2 linked regions of the Prochlorococcus marinus XMU1406 genome follow. The protein of the gene in region 2 binds, or shares a complex with, the protein of the main gene of each other region. Links are inferred from orthologs where the notes say so. Each region holds a gene or a part of one and is shown on either strand. Other genes may lie near its edges. The genes, in order: hisF and hisH.

Region 1 (3,168 bases), 560 kb from region 2 along the record:
CTTTTTAAAGATTAGATTAACTTTAGTCTTAATAAGTAAATTTTACAAATTGGACAAAAAGTATTTGCCAATAGTGAATAGAAGGAATCCACAGCCATTAAAAAATTGTCTTGATAATTTCAAAAAATCCTGCGGAGACTTAGATAAACTCACTAAAATCAACGAAAACTGGAAGAACTTAATCGGCTTAGAACTATTTCAAGAATGTAAACCATTAAATATTGAAAAAAAAATACTTACTATTGCAGTAAATCATCCACAATGGCGCCAAGCTTTAATCTACAACAAGCATAAATTAAAAGAGAGAATCGAGAAAATTGGAATAACTTTGAATGAAATAAAAATAATACAAAATTATGAAATTAAAAATAAAAATATCAAAGCTACTAATGCAAAGATAGTTTGGGCAAAGCATCCAAGCAGAATCAATCAAAATAATATGTGCATTTGTACTCTTTGTAATTCCCCTACTCCTGAGGGCGAAATCAAAAGATGGGGAAAGTGTTCTTTTTGTTGGAGAAAAATAAAAAACTAAATTCTTTATTTAGTTAAAATTAGTATTCCCATTTGCCCCCCCCCAATAGTCATATATTCAGCTTTTTTAAATCCAACTTCCTTAGCAATATTTATAAGCACATTTTTCTTTGGAAAATTACTAATACTTTTTTCAATATATGCGTACTCTGGACCTAAATTAAAAAGCCGCGAAATGGTTACTACAATTAATCTCAAATAAATTTTCTGAAAAATATTGGATAAAGAATTTCTTGTTGAGTGATTAAAATCCAAAAATCCTGCCCTTCCCTTATCCTTCAAAAGATCAAAAACTTTTTTTATTCCTCCTTCAACATTATTCAAGTTTCTAAGTCCATATGACATGCAAATCCCATCAAAATTTTTTGAATAATCATTAATTTCTAATACATCTTTAATTTCCCACTTAATAAATTTATTTTTTTTAAGCTCTGATTTTTTTTTTGCAATATTTAAGATATCCTCCGCACTGTCAATCCCAGTAATTGAACCCCTTGGACTAACTCTCTCAGAAATTAAGAATGCTAAATCTCCAGTTCCACAGCATAAATCTGCCCAATCTTCACCATTTAAAGGTTCCAATAAATTAACTAATTTCCTTTTCCATAATCTGTGCAGCCCAAAACTTAATAGATTATTTAAAAAGTCATATTTATAAGAAATTTTATTAAATATATTTTTGACTTCGATAGTTTTTGTGAATTTCATTTTTAAATTTTTAACTTATTTCTTTTTGGTATTAAATTAAATTTTTTATTCATATGGTCTAATAGGAAGTTTTTTCCCAAGGAGGAAAGTCTTTATTTCTCTTAAAGAAAGTTTCTTATCATGAAGTAATGATGCTAAAAGTGCGGCAGATGCCCTGCCTTCATTGAAAACATCATAGATATCTTCTAAACAACCTGCTCCTCCAGAAGCAATCACTGGAATATTAACAATATTGGTAACAGATTCAGTCAGATGTAAATCATATCCATTCTGCGTGCCATCACCATCCATTGAAGTAAGCAAAATTTCCCCTGCGCCTAACTCCTCAACTTTCTTTGCCCAACTTAATACATCTATTCCAGTATTTTCTCTCCCTCCTTTTACATAAACCTCCCATTCATCAGTCTTATTAACTTTTCTTTTAGCATCAATTGCTATCACGATACATTGATTACCAAATTCTCTAGAACTTTTAGAAATTAAATCTGGATTTCTAACAGCAGAAGAATTCAAACTCACTTTGTCCGCTCCAGCTCTTAAAAGATCATTAATTGAAGAAACAGAATCTATTCCTCCACCTACTGTAAATGGGATTTTTACTGATTTTGCGGTCCTAGAAACAAGGTCAACTAATGTATTTCTATTTTCTACACTAGCTCTAATATCTAAGAATACTAATTCATCTGCGCCTTCATCAGAATACCTACAAGCCAATTCAACAGGATCGCCTGAGTCTCTCAAGTTAACAAAATTTACACCTTTAACCACTCTGCCATGGGCGACATCTAAACAAGGAATTAAACGAAGAGCTACCATTTTAGTAAAAATTGTCCAAATGCTGTTAATCTTGCATAATAGCTTCCATTTTACCTCTTATGGCTGAAACAAAATTATTACCCAAAATCGGTAGTAAAATCAAAATTAACATTAACAAAGTAAAAGATAGACTACCAGCTAAATTAATCGATCAAATATCCTCGAATCCTAAAGCCGTAATAACAGGCTATAAAATGACAGACGGCAGAAGTATTGGGATAACCGCAAAATTTCAGAATGGTGAGCAAAATTGGTTTTTCCCAGAAGAAATTGAGAAAGGTTAAAGAGTAAAGTGAATGATCCAAAACAACTATTAGGAATTAAGGGTGCCTCTGAAACATCAAGTATATGGAAACTCCGTATACAGTTAATGAAACCCATAACGTGGATCCCTTTGATATGGGGAGTTATTTGTGGAGCAGCTGCAAGTGGGAATTTTAAATGGACATTTAGTAATGTTCTAGCTTCATTAGCATGTATGTTGATGAGTGGACCACTTCTGGCTGGTTATACCCAAACCATAAATGATTTTTTTGATAAAGAAATTGATGCAATTAATGAACCAAATAGACCAATTCCTTCTGGCAAAATTTCAATTAAAGATGTAAAAATACAAATCTGGGTATTACTTATAGCAGGTTTAATAGTTGCTTTTCTATTAGATTTATATGCGAAGCACAGCTTCCCCTCCGTATTACTTTTGGCATTAGGAGGTTCCTTTGTTAGTTATATATATTCTGCTCCACCACTCAAATTAAAACAGAATGGTTGGCTTGGAAATTATGCATTAGGAGCATCTTATATAGCTTTACCTTGGTGGGCAGGACAAGCCTTGTTTGGGAAATTAACTATCGTGACGGCGATACTAACACTTGCTTATAGCCTCTCAGGACTTGGAATTGCTGTTATTAATGATTTCAAAAGTGTTGAAGGAGACTCAAAGCTAGGCTTAAATTCTTTACCAGTAGTATTTGGAATTAAAAATGCAAGTAGAATAAGTGCAGGACTGATTGACATTTTTCAATTAGCAATGGTTATAGTATTAGTCATTATTGGTCAACATTTAGCCTCTGTAATTTTAGTTTTATTGGTAATTCCACAAATTACATT
Region 2 (3,282 bases):
AATCTAGCAACGCTCCCTACATTTAAAGGGCCATTTGGTTCAACTAATATTACCTTTAAATTAGAAAAATTTTTTCCCAAAGTTATTCAAGGCTATGAAGATACTTTAATAAATTGGACATATTTATAGGATCGATTTCAAAACTTGGCATAGGAGGAGTTAGGCCTCCAGTAACTTGTTTTATTATCTCTTTATCATTCAAACGTTGAGTTATTGAGTGTAAGTCTGGGCCCACTAATCCTCTTGCTGTAATTCCATGACATCCAACACAATTTATCTTAAAAAGAGCATCTCCTTCCTCAGCAGAGCCATTAAGCTCAAGTGTCTCAATAATATATTTGTTATTTTCATGATGATTTACGAAAAATATTGAAAAACAAATCAATAAAACTCCCATTAAAATAAAAACAATTTTAAGGAATTCTCTTTTAAAGTCTCTTTCTGCTGCAGTTGATGAAGATGTTGACACAAAAAATAGTCTCTATGTAACAATTGTGGATAAGAAATTCAAAAAAGGCAAAAAAATGATCGAGCCTCTTCTATGTGGAATTGTTCTAGGTTTAGTTCCAATAACTCTTCTTGGATTATTCGTAAGTGCATGGAATCAATACAGAAGAGGTTCAGGGATGCTGGACATTGATTAAAAATGTTAATCTTGACTGCCCATAGTTCCTTACATCTATAGTTTCCCACAAAGTACTTTTCTTAATAAATAAGTTTGGAGAATGTTCATAAATAACTATTGAATCTTTTTTTAAAAAATTACAATTGAATAATTGATTTAAAACTAATTCATGGAGATCCACATCGTATGGAGGATCTAGATAAACAAAATCAAATTTTAATTTGTTTAAATCCATATTTCTAGATGATAAGTTTCTCTCATAATTTGGTTTTGTCCATTTCAAAACGTCTTTACAAATAACTTCGAAATCATTCCTCCTATTCTCTATATTTTCCAACGAGAGTAAATTTTCTAAGCAAATTTTTGAGTTAATTTTGTTTTTTTCAATTGCAAGTATTTTTCTTGCCCCGTGATTATAGGCTTCACAAGATATAGCCCCAGTTCCACTAAATAAATCTAACCAGTTACTGTTTTTAACTCTATTATTCAATATATTAAATATTGCCTCTCTCACTCTCAAAGTTGTAGGTCTGGTATAAGAATTATTTGGGCTTTGGAGTTTTTTACCACCTATTAATCTCAAGTTTGTCTTCATCAGTAATTATCAATTATTGAATATTACTAAGCCATCGTCTCAAAAGTTTTTCACCGGTTTTTCCAGATTTTTCCGGATGAAATTGACAGGCCAATAAATTATCATTCTCAATCATTGCAGTTAATTTTTCAGAGCCATAATCAACCTGAGCTGCAATAATCTTTGAATCATTTGGGTTTGCATGATAGGAATGTACAAAATAGACCCAATTATTTAATTCTTCTAGTTCTAATAGAGTATTTTGTTTTGTAGGTAAAAGTTGGCACCAACCCATGTGTGGGATTCTTTGGTTAACAATATTAGGAATTTTTTGTATTTTTCCTTTTAAAATTCCCAGCCCTTGAACCTTTCCTTCATCACTAGATTCAAAAAGGAGTTGGAGACCAAGACATATCCCCAAAAAAGACTTCCCACTTTTAATCCAATTTTTCAAATCAGTTATCAAATCCGTATTTATAAGATTATTCATGGCTGGATCAAATGCTCCCACACCAGGAAGTATTATCGCCTTACAAAACTTAGACTCGTTAAAATTTTTAATTAATATTATTTCTTCTCCAAGACTTTCTAGAGATTTTGTTACGGAATGAATATTACCCATCCCATAATCTATAAGTCCAATTTTATGCAAAGCTTTTAAATTTATAAATGCTTAGATAAAGTGCTAGAAAGAGTAGCTTTTGGTACAGCACCAACAACGGTATCAACCTTTTGGCCTCCTTTAAAGATCATTAATGTAGGAATACTTCTAATTCCATATTGACTGGCAACATTTGGATTCTCATCCGTATTTAATTTAAAAACCTTAATTTTCCCTTCAAAGTCTTTTGAAATTTCTTCCACAACTGGTGCAACCATCCTACATGGACCGCACCAAGGTGCCCAAAAATCAACCAATACTGGTAGATCACTTTGCAGTACATCTTTGTCAAATGAAGAATCAGTTACGGCTTGAGCTGATGACATAATTTAAGTATTCCTTTTGAAAATTTAGCAGGCAATTCTTTTAAGTGATGATTTCATTACAGATTAAATCATATAAGTAACAAAATATCTAAAAAAGCCCGATTAATCGGGCGATTTAGTGTGTGAGGAGTATGGGGTTTCCCCCATCAATTCATAATAACTCCTAATGAGAAAATTGTTCAATTTAATGCTTAATTTACTAAGGTTTTATAATTTGCTCTAAATGAACTACTTACCCATCCCAAGCTGCTGAGCTTTTTGATAAACCTTACCTTCTGTAAGAAGCGATGGTGCGATAACTATTTCAACTTCTTGCATTTCTTTAATGTTTTTTGCCCCAAGAGTACTCATTGAAGTTCTAATGGCTCCTAATAAGTTATGTGTCCCATCGTCAAGCAGGGCAGGGCCTTTAATTATCCTTTCTAAGGATCCTGTAGAACCAACTTCAATTCTTGTGCCCCTCGGCAATACAGGACTTGGAGTAGCCATACCCCAGTGAAATCCTTTACCTGGAGCATTTAAGGATTTAGCTATTGGGGATCCAATCATTACAGCATCAGAACCACATGCCAAACATTTACAAATATCTCCTCCCGTCACAATTCCTCCATCACCAATAATAGGAATATAACGACCACTTTCTTTAAAGTAATCATTTCTTGCCTTACTACAATCAGAAATAGCAGTTGCTTGAGGAATTCCAATTCCTAATACACCTCTTGATGTACATGCTGCTCCAGGGCCTATACCAACCATTAATCCTGCAACTCCAGCATCCATGAGCAGTTTTGCAACTTCGTAAGTGACACAATTACCTGCGATAATTGGGACATTCATAGATTGACAAAGGTCTTTAATATTTAAGGTTTCCTTACCCTCAATACCAAGATGTTCAGTAGAAACAACTGTTCCTTGAAGGAAAAATAAATCTATTTTGGAATTATTAAGAGTTTCTTTAAACTTAAGAGCAGCTTGAGGAGTCCCACTAAAAGCTGCGATGCCTCCTCTTTCTTTGACCTCATTTATTCTTTGTAAAATCAATCCCTCCTTAACGGGTTCACTGTATATCTTCTGCATTAATGGAACAAAATCATTC

Evidence for each region.
Region 1: the proteins of hisH (region 2) and hisF are in contact, whole or in part, in a crystal structure (PDB 6RU0), measured with the Thermotoga maritima proteins. The link is inferred for Prochlorococcus marinus XMU1406 from one-to-one orthologs. Residues at the interface, in WP_004080484.1 of Thermotoga maritima: Asn15, Arg18, Arg22, Arg117, Leu118, Pro119, His120, Met121, Gly122, Trp123, Asn124, Asn134, Gly135, Tyr136, Tyr138, Val140, Tyr158, Glu180, Lys181, Ser182, Ser183, Lys184, Ile185; in WP_004080486.1 of Thermotoga maritima: Met1, Leu2, Ala3, Arg5, Ser40, Glu41, Asp45, Glu46, Ala70, Glu71, Ile73, Asp74, Ile75, Pro76, Phe77, Asp98, Lys99, Ser122, Gln123, Glu161, Thr195, Leu196, Asn247, Arg249, Glu251.

The regions. Positions count from the first base shown.
Region 1 is NZ_JAAORG010000001.1:390,161-393,328, reverse strand. What follows is about bases 174-3,007. They hold hisF (imidazole glycerol phosphate synthase subunit HisF), read right to left. Parts: upstream 2,059-3,007; coding sequence 1,288-2,058; downstream 174-1,287. Other genes in these bases: chlG (chlorophyll synthase ChlG), read left to right, coding at 2,351-3,007; petP (cytochrome b6f subunit PetP), read left to right, coding at 2,118-2,342; HA149_RS02265 (ubiquinone/menaquinone biosynthesis methyltransferase), read right to left, coding at 541-1,242; HA149_RS02270 (DUF721 domain-containing protein), read left to right, coding at 174-535. In the rest of the region: more of HA149_RS02270, read left to right, coding at 50-173; more of chlG, read left to right, coding at 3,008-3,168.
Region 2 is NZ_JAAORG010000001.1:952,534-955,815, forward strand. Bases 43-2,990 are described here. They hold hisH (imidazole glycerol phosphate synthase subunit HisH), read right to left. Parts: upstream 1,852-2,990; coding sequence 1,234-1,851; downstream 43-1,233. Other genes in these bases: HA149_RS05590 (RNA methyltransferase), read right to left, coding at 43-86; HA149_RS05595 (cytochrome c), read right to left, coding at 83-469; petG (cytochrome b6-f complex subunit V), read left to right, coding at 525-644; rsmD (16S rRNA (guanine(966)-N(2))-methyltransferase RsmD), read right to left, coding at 621-1,220; trxA (thioredoxin), read right to left, coding at 1,863-2,186. Outside these bases: more of HA149_RS05590, read right to left, coding at 1-42; more of HA149_RS05620, read right to left, coding at 2,991-3,282. UniProt on the Escherichia coli protein: IGPS catalyzes the conversion of PRFAR and glutamine to IGP, AICAR and glutamate. The HisH subunit catalyzes the hydrolysis of glutamine to glutamate and ammonia as part of the synthesis of IGP and AICAR.